3 regions of the Photorhabdus sp. RM323S genome follow, and region 2 is predicted to be linked to each of the others. Evidence: predicted binding sites of a transcription regulator. Region 2 holds the regulator's gene; each other region holds the start of a gene.
What was found. Region 2 encodes PurR, which represses purine synthesis genes. Its sites were predicted from a motif close to CANGCAAACGTTTGCNTG; they were not measured.

Region 1 (5,247 bases), on a different contig from region 2:
TATTCGCGATACCTCCGCCCACAATCAGTTGATCCGCGATTTTGGACAGGGTGTCCAATACGGTCAGCTTAGTTGAAACTTTAGAACCACCAACGATAGCAACCATTGGACGGGCCGGCTTATCCAGCGCTTTACCCAATGCTTCCAGTTCTGCGGACAGCAGAGGACCTGCACAGGCTACAGGAGCAAACTTAGCCACACCGTGGGTAGAAGCCTGAGCACGATGCGCCGTACCGAATGCATCCATGACATAAATATCACACAGAGAAGCGTATTTTTTAGCCAGAGTTTCGTCGTCTTTCTTCTCACCTTTATTAAAGCGAACATTTTCCAGAACAACCAGCTCACCTTCCGCTATGTCCACGCCTTCCAGATACGCTTTTTCCAGACGAACCGGGGAAGATAATTTCTCTTTCAGGTAATCGACTACTGGTTTCAGCGAGAATTCTTCATTATATTCGCCTTCAGTAGGACGGCCGAGGTGAGAAGTAATCATAACCTTAGCGCCCTGTTTTAATGCTGCTTCGATGGTCGGCAAAGAAGCCCGGATACGCGCATCAGAGGTGACTTTGCCATCTTTTACCGGAACGTTCAGGTCAACGCGGATCAAAACCCGCTTACCCGCCAGATCTAAATCGGTCATCTTAATTACAGACATGGTGAATCCTCTCGTTGATTCTCTAAATTGTTTAATCTTGTGCCGTGTGCAGATCTATTATTATGCACCGTCTGTCAGCAACAGATCATTTGAAACCCGTAGCAGCCATTGCTAACGTTGTATCCAACATTCGGTTAGCAAAACCCCACTCATTATCACACCAGACTAATGTCTTAATCAGATGTTGCCCACTAACCCGCGTTTGTGTGCCATCAACAATCGCGCTGTGGGGATCATGGTTAAAATCCGTTGAAACTAACGGCAATTCGGTATAGTCAACTATACCACGAAATGAAGTTGCAGCTGATTTTTGCATTAATTCATTGATTTTTCTGACATTCACTGGAGATTTTACTGTAACGCTCAAATCAATAGCAGTAACATTAATCGTTGGTACGCGTACTGAGATGGCTTCAAAACGGTCACAGAATTTTGGAAAAATCCGGGTTATCCCTGCGGCCAGTTTGGTATCCACCGGAATGATAGACTGACTGGCAGCCCGGGTACGCCGTAAATCTTGATGATAGGCATCAATCACAGGCTGATCATTCATTGAGGCATGAATTGTTGTCACTGTGCCAGATTCAATCTCAAATGCATCATCCAATAATTTAATGATGGGAATAATACAATTGGTGGTGCAAGAGGCATTGGATACAATGCGATCCTCCGCTGTCAGTAAGTCTTGATTCACACCATAAACCACCGTCGCGTCTAAGTCATTACCACCCGGATGAGAAAACAGCACCTTTTTTGCGCCACTGGCAAGATGCGCTTCCCCATCAGCTCTGCTGCCATATATCCCACTGCAATCAAGAACAATATCAATCCCCAATTCTTGCCAGGGCAATGCCGATATATCGGGTTGATGAAACAGACGAATATTATCGTCACCAACCTGCAACAAATCATTATTCAACCGCACATCCCAGGCAAAACGACCGTGACTGGAGTCATACTTCAGCAAGTGAGCAATCCCTTCGGCATTGGCCAACTCATTAACAGCAATAATAGCAATTTCAGCCCGACGCCCAGACTCATAAAGAGCACGTAAAATACTGCGCCCTATCCTGCCAAAACCGTTTATTGCTACCTTGATTGTCATGTTACTCCCTGAATATAGTTATTACCACGCAACCGTTTAGGATAACTGACTCAATCACTAATGTACTGATTGTTTATCACAAAATTGCTAAAACTGTGGCACAAAAAACCTCTCCAGACAACAAAATGAAACGATTCAGCTACTGACAATGAGATTAAGGGAAAAGTAGATTGATGGCAATAGTAAACTCACGAAATGGAAAACGTGCCATAAGAGCCTGCATAGATTAAACAACGACCTTAATCCACAAATGATGAATACGACAATCAACTGTCACTTTTTTGTGACAGCATTTGATATAAATCAAACCCAATACATTGATCTATCAATACCATTCGCTCAAATATTGACAACCAGCTTCAATATATGGAAACTGGTTGTCGTTTATTGAAGTCTAGGAAAGGAAGTAAATCGTGTCGATCAGGAAAACTCCGGCGTCTGAGATATTCAACGAAATCACATTGGCGGTATTCCGGCTCAATGCCCGACTGCTCTCTAAAGGGGATAAGCTCGTTGCCCCGTTGGGTATCACGAGCGCGATATGGCAGGTACTCAGTGCGATTGCACTCGCACCGCATCCACTCTCAGCGCCGCAGATTGCCGCAACGATGCGCATCACACGCCAAGGTGCGCAGAAACAACTGAATCTTGGATTGAAGGCAGGAATGGTGAAAGCCATCATTAATCCCCGACACGAACGCTCACCGCTCTATCGACTCACTGAGCTTGGTCAGCGTACCTTTGATACGGCGACGTCGCTTGAAACCGAATGGATGGAATCGCTCGTGAAAGACACTGAACTCAACGAGCTGAAAGTGACGTTGGACACATTACTCAGCCTGGAGGCCAGACTGGAAGATCCATCGATGCCAGACAGTACTGAGGATTGGTTTATCAATCACGACAAAGAATTCGACTAAAAGTACGACGCACCAACGGATCGCTGCACAACCTTCATACCTATGTTGGCATGTCGCCGTCGTGAACCGCATGAATCGCACGGCTCACTCCGGCAGAATAGTAAAACAAACATAAATACAAACAAGTCACTTTCAGGAGATAAAGATGCTAAAGCTAGAAGAAATGGACACCCACGTGACCATGCGGGAACAATTATTTTCGAACACCGATGGTTCCATAGTACTGATGAACATATTTCATGTTGATCCCGCACAGGCAGACATCCTGGAGGCGGCCTGGAAGGAAGATGCGGAGTATATGCTGGCACAAACCGGCCTGATTTCCGCACAATTACATCGCGGGATCGCTGGCAGTGGTACGTTCATGAACTATGCTGTTTGGGAAAATTTGGAATGTTTTCGCGCTGCATTCACTAATCCAGAATTTCAGGCGAAGCTCGCCAAGTATCCCGATGGGATAACCGGGTCACCGCACATATTTCAAAAACTAGCCGTTCCCGGAATCTGCGAGGCATAAGTAAAAGAGCGCACCCGATCAACATTTACCCCGGATGCGCTCACTTCTAGACTAATTCATTATTTCAGCAGAGCTTTAGCCTTAGCGACGACATTCTCTACAGTGAAACCGAACTCTTTAAACAGCTGATCAGCAGGAGCCGATTCACCAAATGTCTCCATGCCCACGATAGCGCCATGCATACCGACATATTTAAACCAGTAATCAGCAATACCCGCTTCAACTGCAACACGCGCAGAAACCGCCGTTGGTAATACCGCTTCACGGTACGCTGCATCCTGCTTATCAAAAGCATTAGTAGACGGCATAGAAACGACACGTACTTTACGGCCTTCCTGAGTCAATTGATTATAGGCCCCTACCGCCAATTCAACTTCTGAACCTGTTGCGATCAGAATCAACTCTGGCTGACCTTCACAATCTTTCAGGATGTAAGCACCCTTTTCAATATTCGCCAACTGCTCAGCAGTACGCTCTTGCTGTGCCAGATTCTGGCGAGAGAAAATAAGTGCTGATGGACCTGTTTTACGTTCGATAGCGTATTTCCACGCCACTGCGGATTCAACCTGATCACATGGACGCCATGTGCTTAGATTTGGCGTCACACGCAAACTGGCAATCTGTTCTACCGGTTGGTGAGTCGGACCATCTTCACCCAAACCGATTGAGTCATGGGTATAAACAAAGATGCTGCGAATTTTCATCAGTGCCGCCATACGCACGGCGTTACGGGCATATTCAACGAACATCAGGAAAGTTGCGCCATAAGGTACAAAACCACCATGCAGAGCAATACCGTTCATAATGGCGGACATGCCAAATTCACGAACGCCATAATGGATGTAGTTACCTGCCTGATCTTCGTTCAATGGCTTAGAACCAGACCACATCGTCAAATTACTTGGCGCCAGGTCAGCAGACCCCCCCATAAATTCAGGCAGCACTTTACCGAAAGCTTCCAGAGCATTCTGAGAAGCTTTACGGCTGGCAATATTGGCAGGATTTTGTTGCAATTGTTCGATAAATGCTTTTGATTCGGTTTCCCAGTTTGCCGGTAATTCGCCACCGGTACGGCGTTTGAATTCAGCGGCTAATTCAGGATGCGCTTTTTCATAAGCAGCGAACTTCTCATTCCAGGTTGCTTGCTTCGCGTTACCCATCTCTTTTGCATCCCACGCAGAATAGATTTCCGCTGGAATTTCAAAGGGGGGATGATTCCAACCCAGCACTTCACGCGTTGCAGCAATTTCTGCGTCACCCAGTGGGGCACCGTGAGAATCATGCGTACCCGCTTTGGTTGGCGCGCCAAAACCGATCACTGTTTTACACATCAGTAATGAAGGTTTATCAGAAACTTTACGCGCTTCTTCAATCGCTGCTTTGACTGCATCTGCATTATGACCATCAACGCCGCGAACCACATGCCAGCCATAAGCCTCAAAACGACCTGCGGTATCATCGGTAAACCAGCCTTCAACATGACCATCAATAGAAATACCATTGTCATCATAGAAAGCAATCAGTTTGCCCAGTTTTAACGTTCCCGCCAGTGAGCAAACTTCATGAGAAATGCCTTCCATCATGCAACCATCCCCCATAAACACATAAGTGTTATGGTCAACAATATCATGACCAGGACGGTTAAATTGTGTAGCCAGAGTACGTTCAGCAATCGCAAAACCTACCGCATTGGCAATCCCCTGCCCCAAAGGACCGGTCGTTGTCTCTATGCCTGGCGCATAACCATACTCAGGATGGCCTGGAGTTTTGGAATGTAACTGACGGAAATTTTTCAGATCATCAATAGAAACGTCATAACCGGTGAGATGCAACAGGCTATAAATCAGCATAGAGCCATGGCCGTTAGACAATACAAAACGATCACGATCGACCCAATGTGGATCAGTTGGGTTATGATTTAAATAATCACGCCATAAAACTTCAGCGATATCAGCCATTCCCATAGGCGCACCAGGGTGCCCTGATTTTGCTTTCTGCACAGCATCCATGCTAAGGAAGCGAATAGCATTAGCAAGGGTTTTACGAG
Region 2 (5,247 bases):
TCTGCACGAATATCTGGATTTTGCAAAATATCTACATAAGCAAAACGTTCACCACATGCAGATAAAGCCTGAACAGCCTGTGCAGAAAAGCCACAATTTGGTAATTTAGGGGAGCCTTTCATATACAGCAGAATCGGGTTCTCTTTAATTTGGCGCTCAATCTTATCAATAGTCGTCATTTTTATTTCCTTTAAACCAACAGTATGTTGATAACCAACATCGTCACAATCTTGGCCGAGAATACCATTTTCTTTCACCAATATGCATCCTGATATTTTTTTATCCTGGAACGGATGGTTTCTTTTTGACTGTTATTTATCGTAGAAGTTATTAAGATAACTAGCAAAAATAGCCACACTAAAGATGCATTAGAACCACATATCTCCGCCGAAACACTGGAATACCGCTATGGCAAACACCATAACACTTCTGCTGTAAACCTGAATAACCTGGGTTAATCACCATCAGTTTGCCTGATGACTATCCGAACTAACATTAAAAGGGCAGATAAGCCATTGACGCTGTCTGCCCGCTAACCTTTCAATATAAAAACCCAATTTTTACATCACCTAATCAATTCAAAACATCAGGCAAAGATCAAGCAAACAGCGGCAAAAATGGCAATCATCACCAACGTGCTCACCGCAGTAAATAAGCCAAGCTTCAAATCGGTATCCATCGCTCCCCCTCAGAGTAGAAGTCTATAACCACAAATACCATTCAGTTAACATAGTTAATTATCCTTACATTAAGGAAAAAACATAAAATAGTGACTACCCTGCATTTTATACCATTGATTATTGCTTTCACTTTTGAGCCAGATCAGACAAAATTCAGGATTTATCGCTAATTTATTGCCAGCGGATACCCTAATGTATAAAGATACTGGCAAACGATTAACAAAGAGTTTTAAATTTAGACCAAAAGGTCAGGAGTCTTTCATCTCATGGCAACGATCAAAGATGTGGCTAAGAACGCTGGCGTTTCAACCACTACTGTATCCCATGTTATTAATAAAACCCGTTTCGTCGCCGAAGATACCAAGGCTGCCGTTTGGGCTGCTATCAAAGAGCTGAGTTATTCACCCAGTGCCGTTGCCCGCAGTCTGAAAGTTAACCATACAAAATCGATCGGATTACTGGCCACGTCCAGCGAAGCTCCCTATTTTGCTGAAGTTATTGAATCCGTTGAAAACAGTTGTTATAGCAAAGGCTATACGCTAATTTTGTGTAACTCACACAATAACATTGATAAACAGAAAGCCTATCTGGCCATGTTGGCACAAAAACGGGTGGATGGATTGCTGGTGATGTGTTCAGAATACCCGGAACAGTTATTAGGAATGTTGGAAGATTATCGCAATATTCCCATGGTCGTCATGGATTGGGGACAAGCCAGAGGTGATTTCATTGATACTATTATTGATAACGCATTCCACGGCGGTTATCTGGCTGGTCGCTATCTTATTGAGCGTGGTCATCGTGATATTGGTGCGATCCCTGGTCCCCTGGCACGAAACACCGGTGGTGGCCGTCATCAGGGGTTCTTGAAAGCATTAAAAGAAGCCAGCATTCCAATCAGAGAAGAGTGGATTGTTCAGGGGGATTTTGAACCAGAATCGGGCTACAAAGCCATGCATCAAATTCTAAATCAAAAACAGCGTCCGACGGCGGTCTTCTGTGGTGGTGATGTTATGGCAATGGGGGCTATTTGTGCTGCTGATGAATTAGGATTACGCATCCCACAGGATATTTCTGTGATCGGTTACGATAATATACGCAACGCCCGTTATTTCTCTCCGGCATTGACAACTATCCATCAGCCAAAAGAACGTCTGGGACAAATGGCGTTTTCTATGTTGCTAGACAGAATAGTCAGTAAACGTGAAGATGCTCAAACTATTGAAGTACATCCACGTTTGGTTGAACGGCGTTCTGTCACCGATGGCCCATTTATCGACTATCGCCGTTAATCCTCCCTATTCATCCTGAAGCCATTCAGCATTAAGAGTTTCACTATCGCCGAGATAGCCAAGAAGCCAACTTAATGCCGGAGAATGGCTATTTTGCACCCATGTTAAACAACATGGGCTATCAGGCAAAGGCTGCTCTAATGCCAATGCTTCCAGTTTCTTCTGCCGGATCAGCGGCATTGCCCTATGCTTAGGCACCATCCCCACACATAACCCCTCATTCAGACAAGCCAGACCAGATTCCCAATCAGGGACCACCAGCCTGCGCTGATTATCCAAAGTCCAAGTGTCACGCTTCGGTAAATTGCGGGATGTATCTTCAAGACACAAACTTGAATAAGGTCGCATTTGATCATCAGTCAGTAGACCGGTCAGTTGAGTCAGAGCATGACCGGTGCTGACGACACACAGCCAAGACATAAATCCCATATCCCGAAAATTGAACCTTTCCCCTACCGGAGCGACACGGGTAGCACCAATTGCAACATCAACCCGACCATCCACCAGCGCGTCCCATACACCATTAAAGACTTCCTGATGAATAAACAGCTCTATATCAGGAAAATGGTGATAAAAATCAAGAATAAGTTGACGACTGCGTTCTGGTTTAACAACCCGGTCAATAGCAATGCTGAATTGTCCTCTCCAGCCATTTGCAACCTGCTGGCACTGATGACGAGTGTCATTCATTTTTTTGATAACAATGCGGGCCTCTTTGATAAAAATAGTGCCTGACTCTGTCAATTCCACATCCCGATGACGACGTTCAAACAACGGGACGGCAAGCCACTCCTCCAGTTGTCTTACGGTATAACTGATTGCCGAGGGGACACGGTGAAGTTCCGATGCAGCGGCACTAAAACTTCCCGTTCTGACAACTGCATCCACAACTTCAAGTGAATATTCTGACCACATAATTTTACCTTTCAGTTTTTTTCACAGCATTATCCAAATATTACCGTTTCACAAGTAAAAATCACGACATATAGAATATACACAAATTTTCTTATCTACCTACACAGCAAGTTGTTTCAATCATGACATCCAAAGAGAGTAATCAAATGAAAAACTCAAGTCAGTTCATGTTCTACCTTGCAGGCTTGAGTATGCTGGGTTATCTGGCTATTGATATGTATCTGCCAGCATTCGGTTCTATGCAACAAGAATTGGGCACATCGGCGGGAGCAATTAGTGCCAGTCTAAGTATCTTTCTTGCAGGTTTTGCCTTTGCTCAACTTTTGTGGGGACCTCTTTCAGATCGCTTTGGCAGAAAGCCTATTATCATCGCTGGGTTATCAATGTTTTCTGTTAGCTGTCTGGGTATGCTTTGGATAACAGATGCCACACAACTTTTAGTTTTGCGTTTTATCCAAGCCATAGGTGTTTGTTCAGCTGCGGTTTCATGGCAAGCATTAGTTATTGATCGTTATGACGCCAACCAGACTAAACGCGTTTTTGCCACACTCATGCCCCTGGTCGCACTTTCCCCTGCCCTGGCGCCTTTGATGGGTGCCTGGCTGTTACAACATGGCGGCTGGCGTATCATTTTCCTGGTATTACTGGCAATTACGTTATTACTGCTGCTGCCTACTCTGTTCCTGCAAGAAAACCGCAAAAAAAACAGTGAGACTGAAACGCAGAAAAGCCATGTATCTTTCCTTACGATACTAAAATCGCCGATGTTTAGTGGCAACGTCCTGATATTTGCATCATGTAGCGCTGGTTTTTTCGCCTGGCTAACAGGTTCACCTTTTATTCTCGCTAATATGGGCTATAGCCCAAACGATATCGGTTTGAGTTATGTACCACAAACATTAGCCTTTATGGCCGGTGGTTATGGATGCCGCAGTATTTTGACCAAAATAAGAAGTCAAATTGTTTTCCCTTATCTGTTGGTTGGCTATGCTGTCAGCATGATTGTGCTATATTTAATCGCAAAATTCAGCGAGCCGACCATGTTGACGATTCTGGTCCCTTTCTGCTTTATGGCCGCGATGAATGGTGCTTCATATCCCATTGCAGTCGCTAATGCTTTATCCACTTATCCACAAGACAGTGGAAAAGCAGCTGCATTGCAAAACACCCTCCAATTAGGGCTCTGTTTTATTGCCAGCCTGATTGTTTCAGCATTTATTAACAATCCGCTTATATCGACAACTACTGTCATGGCTTCTACCGTTATTCTGATGGCACTAGGATATTTTATACAGTGGAAAAAAAAAGCTGATCGCTGTATTCAAGCTGTTGAAAAACATTCCTGATATTAATCAAATCGTTACTTCAATAAAGACTGTTAATTATCAATTCATGACAGTCTTTATTTATTAATTGATGAAACAATTTTCCGCTTTTATACTCGTATAAGTTCCTTATTCTAAATAACCTGAATTTGAGGTTTTTAGGAGCAATAATTCCCATATTAAACTTATGGATTAGTGATTTTTAGGATTTCTCGCTTTTGCATTTTGCACTCTGCTTTGTTAGCTAAAACGAGATCCTCAATATTCCATCGCCCTAACATTGGAGAGTATATGAGTTCATCGCACATTGAAAACCAAAAAACCGTCACTAATTCCTGGCAGCGAATTGCCAATGAAATGCTACAAGAAGCAGGGGTTCAAATTAATGGTCACAATCCCTATGATATCCAAGTAAAAAACCCTGATTTCTATAAACGAGTTTTACAACAGGGTTCAATGGGATTAGGTGAAAGTTATATGGATGGCTGGTGGGATTGTGAACGGTTAGATATTTTCTTTTATCGCGTTTTACGTGCTGGATTAGAAAATAAAATTCCCAGTAGTTTCAAAGATACACTGAAAATCGCAATAACCCGCTTACGTAATTTACAAACACCAAAACGGTCATGGATTGTCGGTCATAAACATTATGATTTAGGCAATGATCTTTTTACCCGTATGCTTGACCCTCATATGCAATATTCCTGCGGATACTGGAAACAAGCTGAAACATTGGAACAGGCTCAACTTGATAAATTGAAGCTCGTCTGCGAGAAATTAGAACTCTCTCCCGGTATGACCTTGTTGGATATTGGGTGTGGTTGGGGAGGGTTATCACTTTATGCTGCGAAAAACTATGGTGTTTCCATAACCGGTGTAACCGTTTCAGCTGAACAACAGAAATATGCACAGCAACAATGTGAAAATCTGGACGTAAACATTATTCTGAAAGATTATCGGGATTTACATAAGCAATTTGATAGGATTGTTTCTGTTGGTATGTTTGAACACGTCGGCCCGAAGAATTATTCAACT
Region 3 (5,247 bases), on a different contig from region 2:
CCCGGCGATGGATGTAGTCGATTTCGACTAATTCAACCAGCCCAACTTTGGCGTTAGAATTCGTGATAATAAACCGACGTTCGCTCTGATCGTGAATATGTTTGTCGTAGAGATCGCTCAGTTCAACAAAAGCTTCATAAGGCTCTTCGAACCAGTAACGCATGACGCTGGCGTTGTTATCTAATTGATGGATAAATGGCAGATCTTCCCGCTCAAGGGGACGTAATCTGACAGGTGGAGAATGAGAACCACCAGACATTTGATACCTCGGTGTTTTTAATCAATAAGAGAGTATTATTAACAATAGTTCGCAGTGCCGGGTATATTACCACAGCACTGTAATTAGGGGGGAATAAATAGATTATTCTGCGGCATAGCCTTGTGGAGGAAGGATATTCCCATCCAAATGGGCTTTGCCATTAACCATGCTCAGGCGCCCTTCGACAAACCAGTTGATCACTAATGGGTAGATATCGTGCTCCTGAGTTTGAACTCGTTTAATCACCTCACTTTCTTGATCATTTGCAAAAATAGGGACTTTGGCTTGCAGGATCACTGGGCCGCCATCCAGCTCTTCTGTCACAAAATGAACGGAAGTGCCGTGTTCTGTATCGCCATTTTCCATTGCCTTGCGGTGAGTATGCAGACCGGGATATTTGGGCAATAGAGAAGGGTGAATGTTTAGCAGGCGACCAAAGTAGTGTTGAACAAAATCTGGCGTCAGAATACGCATATAACCTGCGAGAACGACTAAATCGGGTTGATACTGATCGATGGCGTGTTTCAGTGATTGATCATAAGTCTGGCGATCCGCATAGTTTTTCGGGCTGACGACATGGGCGGGAATTTCCGCCTGTTTAGCCCGTCGCAGACCGTAAGCATCGGCGGTATTACTGAATACCGCACAAATTTGTCCACTGATTTTGTTCTGTTGGCAGGCGTCAATCACCGCTTGGAGATTGCTGCCGTTGCCGGAGATCAATACAACGATGTTTTTCATTGAATAACAACCTGTTGTTCGTTCTCTTTCTGTGTGGCAATAGAGCCGATTTGCCAGGCTTTCTCACCGGCGGCGTTGAGCAATTCAAGCGCTTGCTTAACAGCTGTTTGTGGTAACGCAATGACCATGCCGACACCACAGTTGAATGTACGGTACATTTCATGACGGCTGACATTACCGGTTTGTTGCAGCCAGTTAAATATTGCCGGCCATTGCCAACTGGATTCATTAATTTGCGCCTGGGTATTTTCAGGCAGGACACGTGGAATATTTTCCCAGAAGCCGCCGCCGGTCAGATGAGCAATCGCGTGAACATCAAGGTGTTCAATCAGGGATAAAAGGGATTTCACATAAATTTTTGTCGGGGCGAGCAGGTGATCTGCCAGTGATTTGCCTTCAAGCTCAGTTGCTTCCGGATCTGTGTTGCTGACGGCCAGAATTTTGCGTATCAGAGAATAGCCGTTTGAATGAGGACCACTGGCGGCGAGAGCAATCAGGGCATCACCCGCCTGAACTTTACTGCCATCAATGATTTCTGATTTCTCAACGACACCAACACAGAAACCAGCAACATCATAATCTTCACCGTGATACATCCCCGGCATTTCCGCGGTTTCACCACCCACCAGAGCACAGCCGGATAATTTACAACCTTCCGCGATACCGGTAATAACGCTGGCGGCGGTATCAACATCCAGTTTTCCGGTTGCATAATAATCAAGGAAGAACAGGGGTTCTGCGCCCTGGACAACCAGGTCGTTGACGCACATTGCAACTAAATCAATGCCGATAGTGTCATGGCGTTTCAGATCCATCGCCAGACGCAACTTGGTACCAACACCGTCGGTACCGGAAACCAGAATAGGTTCGCGGTATTTTTGCGGTAATGCACATAAAGCGCCAAATCCACCTAAACCGCCCATGACTTCTGGACGACGAGTCTGTTTTACAACACCTTTGATACGGTCTACCAAGGCATTACCAGCATCGATATCTACACCGGCATCTTTATAGCTGAGAGAGGTTTTGTTGGTCACTGAGAAGCCCTCAAGGCGGTTGCATTTGATAAATTAAGATAGAACACTGACAATTCTAACAGCCTGAGCAAACGTTTGCGAGACTCTTATTTAGGATCTCAGTTATCGGAGAAAAGCCGTGCGTTTGATTAAAATCAACGGATTGGTAGTGGTGTTGTGGTTAAAAGGCGGTATAATCTCGCGATTTTTTGTCTGCCGATGACTTGACATACAGTAGGAGAAGTCCATGAAGATCGTTGAGGTGAACCACCCACTTGTTAAACATAAACTCGGCCTGATGCGAGCGAATGATATCAGCACCAAACGCTTTCGTGAACTGGCCGCAGAAGTCGGAAGCCTTCTGACTTATGAAGCCACCGCTGATTTAGAAACCGAAAAGGTCACGATTGATGGCTGGTGTGGCCCGGTAGCTGTTGAGCAGATTAAAGGTAAGAAAATAACCGTTGTGCCTATTTTGCGTGCAGGATTGGGTATGATGGATGGCGTATTGGAGAACGTACCAAGTGCCCGGATCAGTGTCGTAGGTGTGTATCGCGATGAAGAAACGCTAGAACCGGTCCCTTATTTCCAGAAACTGGCTTCTAATATTGATGAACGTCTGGCGCTGGTGGTTGATCCCATGCTGGCGACCGGCGGTTCCATGATTGCAACTATCGATTTATTGAAAAAAGCAGGCTGTCAGTCAATTAAAGTTCTGGTTTTGGTTGCGGCACCTGAAGGTATTACTGCGCTGGAAAGAGCCCATCCCGATGTAGAACTGTATACCGCTTCTATTGATGAGAGACTTAATGAACAGGGCTACATTGTGCCCGGTCTGGGGGATGCAGGCGATAAAATATTTGGTACAAAATAATAAGTTAGCCGACTTTTGAGTCGGCTTTTTTTTGGTTCGTGATGCGATAATATCAAGAGGATAAACAAATGACCCGTCGCACTATTGGGGTAGATGAGCGGCTTCCACTTTTACAGACCATTCCACTGAGCTTCCAACATCTTTTTGCTATGTTTGGTGCGACGGTATTGGTGCCGATTCTGTTTAAAGTTAACCCGGCGACGATTCTGCTATTTAACGGGATCGGTACATTGTTATATCTGATTATTTGTAAGGGAAAAATTCCGGCGTATTTGGGATCGAGTTTCGCATTTATTTCGCCGGTTTTATTGTTGTTGCCATTGGGGTATGAATTAGCATTGGGCGGTTTTATCCTGTGTGGTGTGCTGTTTTGTCTGGTTGCATTAATTGTTAAAGTGGCGGGACGAGGCTGGATTAATGTGCTGTTTCCACCTGCGGCAATGGGGGCGATTGTTGCGGTTATCGGGCTGGAGCTTGCTGGTGTTGCGGCTGATATGGCCGGTTTGCGTCCGGCAGAAGGCGCTGATGTTAATCCAACGACGCTGACAATTTCGCTGGTCACACTGGCGGTGATTGTTCTTGGCTCCGTAATGTTCCGTGGATTTCTGGCAATCATTCCGATTTTGATTGGGGTGTTGGTGGGCTACGCACTGGCATTCCTGTTGGGGGAGGTTGACTTGACTCCTGTGCGTGAAGCACCGTGGTTTGCATTGCCAACTTTTTATACGCCCCGTTTTGAATGGTTCGCCATAATGACGATCCTGCCTGCGGCATTGGTTGTTATCGCGGAACATGTTGGTCATTTAGTTGTTACGGCAAATATTGTGAAGAGAGATTTGTTGAAAGAACCCGGTTTGCATCGTTCTATGTTCGCGAATGGTTTCTCAACTGTGATTTCTGGTTTCTTTGGTTCAACCCCGAATACGACTTATGGCGAAAATATTGGTGTGATGGCAATTACCAAAGTTTACAGCACCTGGGTTATTGGTGGCGCGGCGGTATTGGCGATTCTGCTCTCCTGTGTCGGTAAACTGGCGGCAGCAATTCAAGCCGTGCCTGTTCCGGTCATGGGCGGTGTTTCTCTGTTGCTTTATGGGGTTATCGGAGCATCCGGTATTCGGGTGCTGATTGATTCCAAAGTGGATTACAATAAAGCACAAAATCTGATTCTGACCTCCGTTATTCTTATTATTGGTGTCAGTGGCGCGAAAATAAATATTGGCGTTGCTGAACTTAAAGGGATGGCGCTGGCAACCATTGTGGGTATTGGTATGAGTCTGATTTTCCGCTTGATTAGTATTATTCGTCCTGAAGAACGATATATTGAATCTTCTGTTGAATCTGTTAAGCGCGATAAGTCATTGAAGCAATAAATTCGATTTATTTCCCCGTTTTGAATGGTTTTAATCAGGGAGAGCGGGGGAGGTGGACGTAAACTTATTTACGGTACCTGCGTTATGGAGGAAAAAGGAGCGAAAAGCTCCCTTTTCAGTTTATCGGACTACGTACCAGTTTCGTTTTTCATTGAGATACTGAACAGTACCTTCTCTTTCGGATTTTTTTAGGGCACTGTAAGCGGCTCTCATACGTTCAGCTTTTTTAGCTACCGCTTTTTCGAGTTCAAGCTTTTCTTTTTCGGCTTGTTTGTTATGTATGTATGACATAACCCCTCCTATTTGGATCTAACTTATCTGTCATGGTAAAGCCGTTTTGTGTCACAAATCGATTAATATATCGTTTATAGACCCTGTTCAGTCGCTCATCTGCGGCTAGCAAAATATATCCACTAGGACTAACCGCATTATAGTGCTCATTAATCAACCTCTCAACTGCGGACATAATTATGATCATTTGAGCATGGTTATTTGTCGGGTACCTCTCAAATAGTGTGTTATTGTCTAAATTGTTTTTTGCATATTCCACGCCAGACACTTCAAAGTCTGAGAGATGTGCTTCGCCATATCTGAGGTTTTCTATTTTAAAAGGCATAGATTTTCCCAAAGTTTCAACATGTTGAAACCTTATATTTTCAGTATTCTTCAATTAATTGCTTTCATGGCAGAATTATAATACTGATTTTACTGTTCAAACTTGGCAGGAGAAATAAATGCGCGTTACGCCGCAAAAAAAAGAGGTTATAAGGTCAGTTAACGATAAAAGATATCAGTATTAGTCTATTAGTTACTAATAACTGATATCTCTTTAATTTTATGCTCGTTCTGGTTTCAGGTTATTCAACCAGGTGCAGATTATTCATTAAAATTGCGGCAGATAATCACGATTTATCGCTAATACGTCATCCAAAAGCGGAAAAGCAATATCCACATCGGCAACCAGTGGGTTGGTGATCAATGCCC

Region 1: epd (erythrose-4-phosphate dehydrogenase) is a predicted target of PurR. The motif match lies at 1,789-1,806, and genes of this name have one in related genera.
Region 3: purM (phosphoribosylformylglycinamidine cyclo-ligase) is a predicted target of PurR. The motif match lies at 2,102-2,119, and genes of this name have one in related genera.

The regions. Positions count from the first base shown of each region.
Region 1 is NZ_JBHFKZ010000029.1:12,507-17,753, forward strand. Features, by position in the region: gene pgk (phosphoglycerate kinase) at 1-658, opposite strand, end outside; gene epd (erythrose-4-phosphate dehydrogenase) at 744-1,763, opposite strand; gene ACGF7G_RS13035 (MarR family winged helix-turn-helix transcriptional regulator) at 2,177-2,683, shown strand; gene ACGF7G_RS13040 (antibiotic biosynthesis monooxygenase) at 2,829-3,200, shown strand; gene tkt (transketolase) at 3,260-5,247, opposite strand, start outside.
Region 2 is NZ_JBHFKZ010000048.1:28,678-33,924, forward strand. Features, by position in the region: gene ACGF7G_RS17135 (Grx4 family monothiol glutaredoxin) at 1-179, opposite strand, end outside; partial or broken gene ACGF7G_RS17140 (hypothetical protein) at 330-452, shown strand; gene purR (HTH-type transcriptional repressor PurR) at 947-1,972, shown strand; gene punR (DNA-binding transcriptional activator PunR) at 1,979-2,887, opposite strand; gene punC (purine nucleoside transporter PunC) at 3,034-4,233, shown strand; gene cfa (cyclopropane fatty acyl phospholipid synthase) at 4,504-5,247, shown strand, end outside.
Region 3 is NZ_JBHFKZ010000006.1:102,160-107,406, reverse strand. Features, by position in the region: gene speG (spermidine N1-acetyltransferase) at 1-259, opposite strand, end outside; gene purN (phosphoribosylglycinamide formyltransferase) at 362-1,000, opposite strand; gene purM (phosphoribosylformylglycinamidine cyclo-ligase) at 997-2,037, opposite strand; gene upp (uracil phosphoribosyltransferase) at 2,264-2,890, shown strand; gene uraA (uracil permease) at 2,959-4,263, shown strand; gene ACGF7G_RS04870 (hypothetical protein) at 4,384-4,554, opposite strand; gene ACGF7G_RS04865 (hypothetical protein) at 4,538-4,933, opposite strand; gene ACGF7G_RS04860 (6-phospho-beta-glucosidase) at 5,147-5,247, opposite strand, start outside.